DNA from 3 places in the Gracilibacillus thailandensis genome. Region 2 is predicted to be linked to each of the others. Evidence: predicted binding sites of a transcription regulator. Region 2 holds the regulator's gene; each other region holds the start of a gene.
What was found. Region 2 encodes LexA, which represses DNA repair genes until DNA is damaged. Its sites were predicted from a motif close to CGAACATATGTTCG; they were not measured.

Region 1 (4,404 bases), on a different contig from region 2:
TAATAAAACTATAGTTTTCATTGGATTTAATATTTTCAGGAAGCTTTTCTAATAAAACTGGCCCTTCTGTTTCATAGTAAGAATCTTGTTCTCTTAATTTCTTTACCATTGCAAAGTAGATATTTTTCGCCAGCTTTTCTCTCTTTCCCGATACAAAATATTGTCCAATATACTTAATTTGATCTACTTCGCCTCCTGTCTCCTCTAATACTTCTCTTATTGCTGCTTGTTTTGGCGTTTCATTTTGCTCTACTTTGCCACCTGGGAATTCTAGCCCGCGATTTTTATGCTTTGTTAACAGCCACTTCTTTTCGAAACGGCAAATCACCCAGACATGCTTCGGGTCTGAATCAAATGGCTGATCTTCGAATGATAATTGTATTTTGTTATTATAGTAATCATAAAAAGTTTTCATACCTCTATACTACCTTTTATTTTTACTCATGGCTAATGTTTACTATTTTCCATGTATCATCTATTTTTTTAAATACAATTTCTATCGTGTAAGCCCCATATAACTCGTTTTCGTTGGATTGTGTAATAATTACTTTGTTATCTTTTGATTCTTTTTCGTAGTCTTCATCCTTTTCGAACCATGGTGGAGTTTCAGTTGGTACGATATATAATCCGTCTTCTTTCTCTTCATAATAGTAATCAATATAAGGTTTTACGGCACCTTTTACAACATAGGGCTCAAAAGCATTTAGCAGCTCCTCTTTTGTATCGAATCTTACTACTTTATAATGATCATCAATTTCCTGTACTAATAGGTCCATGAATGTATCTGTCAGCTTCACAATTTCTTCATGTGTTATCTCATTCGCTTCAGCTGCTTGCTTGATATTGTCAACATGTAGTTGTTTGGGCCCGGCGGTTTTGTGTGCATATTCATGATTTTGCTTTGCATATGTTTGTGTGTCTGGTTGATTGATCGTGATAATCGCAAATGCAAAAAGGACTACAAATGTTATGATCGTGATGATTTTTTTCATGGTTTCTCCCTCCTAGTGTCCTTTTATATATCTATTCCTTTTATTATTTATTGTAAACATCTATTTATATAATTAGACGTATAAGCCTACTGATTTGTTTCAATTATTTTCATTTTTCGGACTGATCCCAGATTCGTCCATCGCTTGTTTTGTTTCGGGGGTTGCTAATTGATAGATCATCTGCATAACGTCTTGTAAATCCGTATCATAATCATCATTTTCCGGATCCTGGTGATACTGAACAAAAGGAATATGTGCACGTACAAAGGTACCGATATCATCTTCATGTATCTCATTAAATTTTTCCCTTAGTAGAAAAACTTCTTCGTCTGTTGCTTGAATAGTGTATTCTGCATTGTTACCATATGGGATTTGTGAGATTTCCTGTGAAGCTATATTGACGTAGTATGTTTTCTTTTCCATGTTTATTCACCTCTTCACAGGTATTGTATGTAAAATTACCAGAAACATGCGGACCTATGTATATAGATAGAAAAACGCCCTGCATTCTCGTTAGAACACAGGGCGTTTTCTTAACTACCTATAGATTGCATTTGTTGTTGTTTCGATTCTTCGACAACCTCTTTAATAAGACAACGGCCACGACCATGTGGAATACACATTGGTGTACCGAACATCGGGTCATACATTACATCAGCTTTCATTTGAAATACATCATGTACCAAACTACAGTTAACGATTTCTTCTGGTTTTCCTTGCGCATATACTTGCTTATCTTTAATGGCAACAATGTGATGTGCATAACGACAAGCCAAGTTCAAGTCATGTAATACCATGACAATCGTGCTATTCCGGCGCTCATTTAATTCAAAGAGCAAATCAAGTATTTCGATTTGATGTGTCATATCTAAATAAGTAGTAGGCTCATCTAATAATATGGTATCTGTTCCTTGAGCAAGTGTCATCGCAATCCATGCACGCTGACGCTGACCACCTGATAAGGAATCAACAGCACGGTCCTTCAAGTCTGTCATATTGGTCGCATCTAAAGCCTCTACAACAGCCTTTTCGTCTTCTTCAGACCAACGCTTAAACATTGTTTTATATGGATGTCTTCCCTGTTTGACTAGATCTTCTACTGTTAATCCTTCTGGACTGATAGGACTTTGTGGCAAAATAGCTAACTGTTTTGCAACTTCCTTGGTTGGAACTTTTGCAATGTCTTCTCCATTTAAAACAACATCACCTTGTTTTGGCTTTAACAAACGAGCTAATGAACGTAATAATGTTGATTTGCCACAACCATTACCACCAATAAAGACGGTTATTTCTCCTTTAGGGATGGTAATATCCAATTCATCTATAATAATTTCATCGCCATATCCAAGCGTCAAATCCTTTGTTACTAATGTTTCCATGCTGAACCTCTCCCTTATTCACACTGTTTCGGGCTTTTTAATATCTTCGATTCAAACTTTTACTCTGTCTCTAGTTTATTAGCTTTTGGCAATTAAGTCAATGAGTTTGAGAATCGTTTTCAACCTTTTCTCTACTTTCACAAGTCTTACATTATGGTAACTTTACCTTAATGACGCCTAGCTCAAGCCAATAATTATATCTAAAAATTCATAAAATGATCACATTGAAAAAGGAAGCTTGACTCTGAATGATCTTTAACTCTTTTTCCACTAGAACCCTTGAAGTTATTACTATATTTTAACACTATTATTTTTTAGACGCATAGGCTATACTAATGAATAGAACGAATGTTCGTTAGAGGTGTTGAACAATGGATTATAGCTCTTTCCCTAAACATAATGTGCTTTGCATCGATATGCGATCTTTTTACGCAAGCATTGAATGTGTTAAACGCGGATTGGATCCGATGACAACCATGCTTGCAGTTGTTGGGGATAAAAATCGATCTGGCAGTATTATTCTAGCTGCTTCCCCTGCCTTAAAACAACGGCATGGGGTTAAAAATGTAAGTCGCTATTTTGAATTACCTAAAGATCCTGCAATCTATGTTGTCGAGGCAAAAATGGGCGATTACGTTAATATGTCAATGCAAATCACCAAATTGTTGCATCATTATGTTCCCAAAGAAGCAATCCATCCCTATTCCGTTGATGAAATGTGGATTACCGTCGATGGATTAGAGGATTTATACGGGGACGCTCACCACGTTGCTCAAATGCTTAAGGACGAAATATATGACACGATGGGATTGACCTGTGCAATCGGAATTGGCGATAATAAATTTTTGGCAAAGGTAGTCATGGACCTCTATGCGAAAAAAACTGGCATTGCTACATGTCGTTATCAAGATGTCGAGCGTTTATTATGGCCAGTTCCGATTGAAAAAATATGGGGAATTGGAAAACAACTGACAACACACTTGAACCGGATGGGAATTGTTTATTTAGGCCAATTGGCTAATTATCCCTTAGACCGACTCCAAAAACGATTCGGTGTCATTGGAGAGCAATTATATTGGCATGCGTGGGGAGTTGATTTAAGTCCCGTTTATGATTCATTTGGAAAAAAAGAAGAACAAAAAGGCTTTGGACACGGCATTACCTTATTACGTGATTATACTGCAGAAGAAACATTAATATGTATGCTTGATTTATGTGAAGAAGTATGTAGGCGTGCTCGTACACACCGCAGAGCAGGAAGAACAATTCATTTGGGCATTGGCTATGCCGATAACAGTGGAGGTTTTCATCGCTCACGTTCCCTTCACCTCCCCACCAATGTGACGATGGATATTTATCATGTATGCTTACAATTATTTCATGAATTTTATAATCAGCATAGTAAAATTCGCCGTGTCACTGTTTCATTGAACAACTTGTATGATGATATAGAAACACAGTTGAATTTATTTGAAGATCAACCGAAAAAGAAAGATGTCGGTTATGTGATGGATGCCATTCGCGCCAAATATGGATCAACTGCTATTTTACGTGCAACAAGCTATACCGAAGCGGGTATTACCCGAGAACGAAGCAAGAAAATTGGGGGACATTATGCATAGAAAAAAGGACAGCAGTTGGAGCAATGCTGTCCTTTTTTTGTTACTATCAATTTTGGGCTAGTTTCTATCAACTCTGCAATAAATGACGCTGCAGTTTATTTGTGGCATTGCGTGGCAATTGGTCACGAAAATAGATTGTCTTTGGTACTTTAAAGGAAGCAAGCCTAGCACTGCAATGTACTAACAATTGCTCGGCTGTTACGCCCTCATTTGCCACTACATAAGCAACAGGTACTTGCCCCCATTTACTATCTTCTATTGCGGTAACTCCAGCTTCTTGCACCCCTTTAAATGATAAGAGTACTTCTTCTACCTCAGCTGGATAGATATTTTCACCACCGGAAATGATTAAATCACTTCGGCGATCAACTACAAAGAGGAACCCTTCTTCATCTACATAGCCTAAGTCAC
Region 2 (4,404 bases):
TTAAAGTCCTGATATACTTCATCAGGTACATGGAAATCTTCATGTTCCCAATTATAAAATTCTTTGGTTAATTTAACTTCATCTTCTCCAAGTGGTGCACCATGTGACGCAGCTGAAGCAGATTTATTAGGAGAACCATAGCCGATTACAGTTTTTACTTCAATTAATGTTGGTTGATCCGTATTTGCTTTTGCATCTGCAATAGCTTGTGAAATGGACTCTGTATCCGTACCATCTTCAACACGGATTACTTGCCATCCATAAGCTTTAAAACGGTCTTCTACATTCTCGGAGAATGCTTTGTTTAACTCACCATCTAATGAAATATCATTAGAGTCATATAAAGCAATAAGCTTACCTAATTTTAAATGACCAGCTAGAGATGCAGACTCATGTGAAATACCTTCCATTAGATCCCCATCACTAACAATTGCAAATGTATAGTGATCTACTACATTAAATTTATCTTTATTGTATTTAGCTGCTAAGTGTTTTTCAGCCATTGCCATACCTACACTCATCGCAATACCTTGACCTAATGGTCCTGTCGTTGCTTCTACCCCATCGGTATGGTGTACTTCTGGATGACCTGGAGTTTTGGAATCCCATTGACGGAATCCTTTTAGATCATCGATTGTTACATCATAACCTGACAAGTGAAGTAAGCTGTACAATAACATAGAGCCATGACCTGCAGATAATACAAAACGGTCACGATTAAACCATTTAGAGCTTTTCGGGTTATGATTCATGTGTTGTGTCCAAAGCGTATATGCCATTGGAGCAGCACCCATTGGCAACCCTGGATGACCAGAATTAGCTTTCTCAATCGCGTCTATTGACAATGTTCTTATTGCATTAATAGACATTTGTTCAATTTGATTTGCCATCTTTTCATTTGTCCCCTTTCAAAATTGCAAAATATGTACGCACATTTATAATCCTATAACGAAATCAATTTAAAGACAAGTATATCAAGACAAAAAGCGCGTAATTTCTTTAGAAATATCAGTTTTTGCTAAACTTTTATAATTTTTGAAGAAAAAGTAGAATTCTCTACTTTTTCTTCTCTTTTAATCGTTTTAATTTTTCCGGAGTGACATCATTACCATTCGGGTCAACAACAGTCATCCCCTTCATATGATTTTTAAATGACTTTCTAACATTTTTCAGATAGGCTTCACGCAAAGATTTTTGTTCCTGCTTTTCTTCATCTGATAAACCTTCTGTTTTCGCTTTATTTGCTAATTCATTAATACGAGCAATTTTTTCCTTTGATAACATAGAGATTTGACACCTCTTTTCTATACCATAATAACGGTTGATTTATCCTAGTTTACAATGAAAAAAGAGTATACACGAATCGTATACTCTCTCTTTATTCTAATCTTGATTTAATCAGTTTTCAAGTGATTGGTATTCCTGATAACGGCGATGCACAGTTGCTTTAGATACATCGTAACCCATTCCTCTTAAAATCGACGCGATCTCTTGGAAGGTTAAATTATTCCCTTTTAACCGGACTACTTCTTCTATCGGAAATTCTTTTCGTTCTCTACCTTTGGCGAGATGCTGATTAGAAAGATTTTCGGCTGGATTAAATCCATTATTTACTGCCTTCTTCATCCCTCTTTTAATTTTCGCATTGTGTAATTTCCTTTGATATTCCTCTACTATCGAGACAATTTGTAGCACCATTGAATCGCCTTCGGATAGTTGTAGCTCACCATGGTGTGAAAGTGTATATATGTTGACATTTAAGCGATTTAACTGATGAAGTAATGCTATCTTTGTATTTCCTCTTCCAAGTCTTGTTTCATCTTGAATGAGTAGTGTATCTGCCTTTCCGCTTTGAAACTCCTCTAACATTTCAAAAATACCTTCTCGTTCAATCTCATATCCACTCTGTTTTTCTTCTATTATATTGATGATTTCGAAATTATATTTATTTGCAAACAATTGCAATTCTTCTTGCTGCCGTTTAATAGAAGTTTCTTGCGCTTCCTTTTCTGTACTCACACGACAATAAATGATTGCTTTCGTCATAAATTTACTCCTTCATTTTATAAACTAGTTACTGCTGAAACATAAAAAAAGACAATAGCTAGTATAAAGGCAACCAAATAGAAAATGTCAATCTTAGAAATATTTTTTAACATGATAAATCCCTCCACAGAACTTTTGTTCGTATCTTAATTATACACGAACAGATGTTCATGTCAACAGTTTTCTCGAACGAATGTTTGTAAATCTGATCTTACTATGCTATACTTTGATTAATAAATAATACGTATAAGGAGATTTAAATATGACAAATCTATCAAAACGACAAGAGGAGATATTAGCTTATATTAAAGAACAAGTAGAGCTAAAAGGATATCCGCCATCTGTTCGTGAGATTGGAGAAGCAGTTGGTTTAGCATCAAGTTCAACCGTTCACGGTCATCTAGCCAGATTAGAGAAGAAAGGTTATATCAGACGTGACCCTACTAAACCAAGAGCGATAGAAGTACTTCCACAAGATGGAGAACTGGAAATTCCGCAAACAGAAGCTACATTTGCACCAGTTATCGGGAAAGTAACGGCTGGTCTTCCTATCACAGCAGTCGAAAATATTGAAGAATATATTCCAATTCCGCACAATGAAATGCATGTAAGCGAACAATTATTTGTATTGATTATTGAGGGAGACAGTATGATTGAAGCAGGAATATTAGATGGAGACAAGGTAATTGTCAAACAACAAAACACAGCAGAAAATGGAGATATTGTCGTTGCAATGACAGAAGACAGTGAAGCAACTGTAAAACGTTTCTTTAAAGAAAAAGATCATATTCGCTTGCAACCTGAAAATGCAACGATGGATCCGCTAATCTATGATAATGTCAGTATTTTAGGAAAAGTAGTCGGCTTGTATCGCAGTATCTAAATAAGTTAGTCATAATAAAAAAGTGCGTACTTTATATAAGTCGCACTTTTCTTTTTTCAATACCATAAGTTATTGTTTACTATAATCTTATTATGTATACTAAGGACAATTGTAGTGATACTTCCATTGTAGATTGTCTTATATTCTATACCTCTTTTTTGTTTTTCTCCAGTAATAAATGGATGTACAAGGAGACTCAGACTTTAAAAAGTTCTAGGGTCTCCTTGTATTTTCATAGATTTAGAATATGGTCCGGTTTCTTTATGCTACACTTACATATTAATTGTAACTCACATAATCCTTGGTTATCATAGAGCAATTAACTATGATTATTAGCTATTACTTAATGGAATTATTCCACCGTTAGCATTTTCTGGTGCAGGTAATGTGAAGGAAGGTGCATCTCCAATATTATTACAACGATTTGGATTCACATCACAAATATTTCCTTGCGCATCTTGTATAACTGGTCGTGTAACCGTTATATTAGTTCGTAAAACTACTTTAAACAATATACCTGTAACCAAGTCACCCACTACAGGACCAGTTATTACTGGTACCCCAGGTTGAGTGAAGATTCCTTCCACTTCAAGTGGAGTCTCTTGTAAGGTATCTTCTGGACAAGCGCCCGGGAAGTCAGTGTGCTCCTGGAAAGGAATTGAAGTTGACAATGTCACTGGTAAATCAACACCTGCAATAGTAACCGTAATTGTAACTGGAAGAACACCGATGTTCACTACTTTATCTCGTATAATACGAGCATTTTGCGTAACTTCGTCTAGATTTGGAACAACGTCAACAGCTACAAGATCATCTAAAACGTCTAAACCAGCAAAAGCAGTTATAGGTAATGTTAGTTCTGCAACTTTTTGAACAGACTTTGTTCCTACAAGTGAGTTAACTACTACACAATCATTCGTACGTTGTCTTAATGATAATGTTCTATCTTTAATACGACTTAGACGAACAGTAACCCCTTGATAATGATTTAACTTTTCTCTGATTTTCAATGATATTGCTAAATTTAAATCTTTTTCCCTTAGTCCATTACCTGTAGCGCCAGAATCTCTACCACCATGCCCGGGATCAATATAAATTTTAACCATCTTTATCCTCCTCTGATCACCAAACTCTTCTCGTAATAATTCCGTCAAGTTTTTGCCACTTACTTCATTTATATGCTTTAGCTTATTTGCTAGGTTGGACGGTACCAACACATTAGCAAAATTACGATTCTTAAAATCAATAGAATGACTCTTTTATCTATTTTTAAGATTAAAAAGTTCCATTTTAGCTATTATAAATAATGGAGCTACTCTCGCAACAGATCCATTATTGTATGGCCTAGATATTTTCATTGTCAGTCCTGGTGCAGTATAATTTTTTGCTTATCCCTAAATATTTGTGATTTTTTTCACAAGGGTATTTGGTATTTAGGAAGAAATTAAATCCTCTTGTATTAACGTCCCAATTAA
Region 3 (4,404 bases), on a different contig from region 2:
ATTGAGGCAGTGTGCTTTATCGCATTAAAAACAAAAAGGGGTTGTGTGAAAGATGGAAAAAAATAAAATTCGGCTGGCTTTTCTCCTGTTTGTATCATTAGCTCTGTTTCTATTTGCTTGTTCCAAAAATGAAAGCGCTTCAAATAATGAGGATAATGATGATGGTCCACAAGAAATTTCCATGATGTTTAACTTGCATGTTCCAGAAGTACCTGACAGTCGCCTCGAAGAATTATTAGAAGAAGCTACCAACACAGAATTAGATATTCGCTGGGTACCTGACAATAACTATGCAGAAACATTAAATTCACAAATTGCAACCGGTAATCTCCCTGATGTTTTTCTACTAAAAGACGTGACATTGGATCAACAAAAAGAAGCAGTGCGTGACGGACAATACTGGGAGATCGGTCCCTACCTTGAAGAGTTTCCTAACTTGAACAAACTAAATGAAGATATTCTAAAAAATACAATGATCGATGGTAAGCTATATACCCTTTACGCAGGCCGACCTCTATCTCGCCAAGGACTTATTTATCGAAAAGATTGGGCAGAAAACCTAGGACTTGATACACCAACCAACCTTGATGAATTATACGATATGATGAAAGCATTCACTGAAGATGACCCTGATGGAAATGGCCAGGATGACACGATTGGTTTAACAGACCGAGAAATTCTAGGAACATTTGAAAACTTTGCGACATGGCACGGAGCACCTAATAGATGGGGAGAAAAAGATGGGCAGCTTTTACCACAATTTATGTTTCCTGAATACCGGGAAGCAATGGATTATTTCAAAAGCTTGTTTGATAATGGCTACATCAACAAAGATGCTCCTGTAACAAGTAAAACAGACCAACAAGAGATGCTAAAGAATGGTACTGCTGGCGTTTATATTGGTACGATGGGGGATGTGGAACCAATGTATCGTGATGCGGTTGCCATTAATCCTGATGTAGAATTGGATGTCCACAATTACATCGAAGGTCCTGACGGGGAATTTCGAACACGCGCCATCCCTGGCTATGGAAGCATGCTTATTTTCCCGAAACAATCTGTTGAAACAGAAGAAGAACTGAAAGGAATTCTTGGATTTTTCGATTATTTAATGACTCCAGAAGGCTCTAACTTACTTTACTGGGGGATTGAAGGAGAACATTATGAAGTGATTGATGGTTTTGCTAAGGTTCTCGATGAAAGTGAAGACAAGTACAATCAAGAAATCCGCCCGTACACACCATTTGAAATTGGTGAACCAGAAACAAACGGCCGTTATACGGGATACTATGACTATGAACCACGTGCAAAAGCAGATGAATTATATGAAGATAACAATAATTACTTGGTTCACGACCCAACAGCAGCATTAGAATCACCTACATGGGCTGATAAATCTGAAACACTCAATCAAATTATGGAAGATGCCACCTACCAATACTTCTTGGGCCAAATTGATGAAGCAGGATTCGATGAAGCCATTGAGAAATGGAAAAATGCAGGCGGCGCCCAAGTAATCGAAGAATATACTGAAGACTACAACAAGCAAAACAGCGAATAACATGATAAAGCAGTCCATAAGCTAAGCTTGTGGGCTGCCAAAAAGTGATTTATTAATGATACGACAAATCTTCACTCTCCACTTGAGATTGACGATTAAACTTCATATTGTTATGATTCACTTCCAAAATTCTCGAGTTCTTCTTTCGTTAGCCCTGTTATCTCCATTACATATTCAGGTTGCATTCCCTTGGACAGCATTTTTTTTGCTATTTCTTTTTTTGCTATTTTTTCTCCTTCTTCTCTACCAATTTCTTTCCCGATTTCTTTCCCAATTTCTTTCCCGATTTGTTGTCCAATTTGTTTTCCAATTTGTTTTCCGATTTCTCTTCCTTCAGCTAATCCCTTTTCTCTTCCTTCACGCAATCCTTTATCACGCCAGGAGTTAGGTAATTTTTTTACAAATTCCTCTAAGCTTTCATCATTTGAGTTCTGTATGCTTTCCATTAGTTTTTCCTCCTCTATTTGATTTAATTTTACATACGTCTCAAAAAAGCCATATATCAATTCCATTTTAGCCGCATCTAATTCTAATTTTGCCAGCATACGCAGAAATTCTTTTTTCACTTGTACCTTTTCGCTATTCTTATAACCCATTTTACTAAGTAAGGCTGCTGCAACTGGGTTATTGGATCTCAGAAACGAACGCCAATCCTGTTTCTTTAATTCTATTTTAAAAAAATGAAAAGTTAAAACATGGAGGAAAGGGAAAGTCAATTCAAAATAATCTTGTTCATCACGAACCTTATCATAACTGAATACTGCAATGGGGATAATTGGTTTTCTATACCTATTATACAATATACTAAAGTAATGATACATTCTTTCATGAAAATTCTTTTGCTCATAACTCTGTGATTCTACATGAATAATAATAAGCGTATCCTGTTCTTTCAACCTGCCTTCCATAACTATGTCAGCACGTCTTCTTTCTCCGTGAATCAAATCCGTAAATACTTCATCTGAAAGAGGTTTGAGTGAGGAAAAATCTAGTTGTTGATGTACAGAGGGAAAGAATACTTCGATAAATTCATCAAAAAATGTACCAATCAGTTGTTTGAACAACTGATCATGATCAATATAAGTTGGAGTGTCTTCATGGACTTTCATTAATACAGACAATGCTTATCACCCTTCTTTCTTCTTTGCCTTGAACATTATAAAGTTGTTTACATCCACCAATAGTATATCAAAAACGTATTGCTTACACAAGAACAAACGTTCCCTATGAACAAGAACTAAGAATGATAAAAAAATAATCCCGTAGCACGTTTAATCGTGCCACGAGATTATGATTATTTTTGTTCTACTCGTTTATTCTTTCGAGGCTTAGGCTTGAGATAAAGACCAAGCTCCTTCTTCTCCTTCGCTAAAGATCGATATAGCGAAAGCATCATTAAACACATAATAATCGAGAACGGGAGTGCTGCGATGATTAGGGTATTTTGTAATGCTTGCAGTCCCCCACTATATAATAACACTATCGCTACCGCAGATTGTGCTACCCCCCACGTTAACTTCACACTGTTTGGAGGTGTTAACGAACCGTAAGTAGTCTGCATCCCCAATACGAAAGTTGCCGAATCGGCTGATGTAATAAAGAATGTACTAACCAATAAAATGGCCACTATGGACAATACAATCGATCCAGGATATTCACTGAACATAGCGAATAACACTTGCTCAGTTGGAAATGAAGATAAATCGATATTTCCACTGTTTTGTACACCAATTGACGATGTACCGAAAGTGGTGAACCATAGAAAACTAACGACAGCTGGTAATAATAATACCCCTATCATAAATTCGCGAATCGTCCGACCTCGTGACACACGAGCGATAAAGATACCTACGAATGGTGACCAAGAAATCCACCATGCCCAATAAAAAATCGTCCAGTCGTTAATCCAATTACGGTGCTCACCATCGAGCGGTGCAATACGAAAACTCATCCGCATAATGTTTTGTATATATCCACCTACCGAGTCTGTGAACATATTTAAAATCAAAATAGTTGGACCAATAAAAAACATTAAAGCAAATAAACCAACAGCTAAGACCATATTCGTATTACTTAAGTATTTGATACCTTTACCTAAACCAGTTGAAGCAGATATCATAAATAATACAGTAACGATGATAATAATGATGAACTGTACGATAAAGCTATTTGGCACATCTGTTAAATAGGAAAGACCACCATTAATCTGTGCGGCACCGAATCCTAACGTGGTCGCAACTCCAACTACTGTTGCAAATACTGCTAGGACATCCACTACTTTCCCAAAAGCACCATCCATTTTTGAACCGAATATCGGTTTTAGTGTAGCAGATATTAAACCAGGTTCATCTTTGCGGAATTTAAAATAAGCTAAAGCTAAGGCTACAACCGCATAGATTCCCCATGCATGAAGACCCCAGTGGAAAAAGACATATCTCATTGCTTCTTTTTGCGCAGCATTTGTGCCACCTTCGGCAAGTGGCGGTTCGAGGAAATGTGATAGAGGCTCTGCTGCACCCCAGAATACCAAACCAATACCCATACCGGCACTAAAGAGCATCGCAAACCATGTTGTTTTCTTATATTCCGGTTTTTCATCAGGCTTCCCAAGCTTAATAGCACCAACAGGACTAAAAATCAAAAATATACAAAAAATGACAACCACTGTCACCAATATAAGGTAATACCATCCAAACCCAGACGAAATCATCGCTTGAATGTTTCCCGTTAGTTCTTCGAAACTGCTTGGGGCCACCATTCCGAAAATAACTGCTGCCAAAACGATCGAAACCGTTATCCAAAATACACTTGATATTTTTTTCATGAACTTCCTACCTCTCCTA

Region 1: a site for LexA is predicted at 2,713-2,726, ahead of GH715_RS04405 (DNA polymerase IV). Genes of this name have one in related genera too.
Region 3: a site for LexA is predicted at 2,772-2,785, ahead of GH715_RS19230 (RpnC/YadD family protein). Genes of this name have one in related genera too.

What each region holds. Positions count from the first base shown of each region.
Region 1 covers NZ_WJID01000010.1:24,702-29,105, reverse strand. The annotation lists gene ytkD (RNA deprotection pyrophosphohydrolase) at 1-415, opposite strand, end outside; gene GH715_RS04420 (hypothetical protein) at 438-992, opposite strand; gene GH715_RS04415 (hydrolase) at 1,092-1,415, opposite strand; gene GH715_RS04410 (ABC transporter ATP-binding protein) at 1,526-2,371, opposite strand; gene GH715_RS04405 (DNA polymerase IV) at 2,743-3,993, shown strand; gene GH715_RS04400 (o-succinylbenzoate--CoA ligase) at 4,061-4,404, opposite strand, start outside.
Region 2 covers NZ_WJID01000007.1:23,938-28,341, forward strand. The annotation lists gene tkt (transketolase) at 1-890, opposite strand, end outside; gene GH715_RS03275 (DUF896 domain-containing protein) at 1,057-1,284, opposite strand; gene GH715_RS03280 (YneB family resolvase-like protein) at 1,399-2,046, opposite strand; gene lexA (transcriptional repressor LexA) at 2,309-2,929, shown strand; gene GH715_RS21740 (N-acetylmuramoyl-L-alanine amidase family protein) at 3,262-4,035, opposite strand.
Region 3 covers NZ_WJID01000085.1:2,189-6,592, forward strand. The annotation lists gene GH715_RS19225 (extracellular solute-binding protein) at 53-1,561, shown strand; gene GH715_RS19230 (RpnC/YadD family protein) at 1,672-2,670, opposite strand; gene GH715_RS19235 (glycine betaine uptake BCCT transporter) at 2,856-4,385, opposite strand.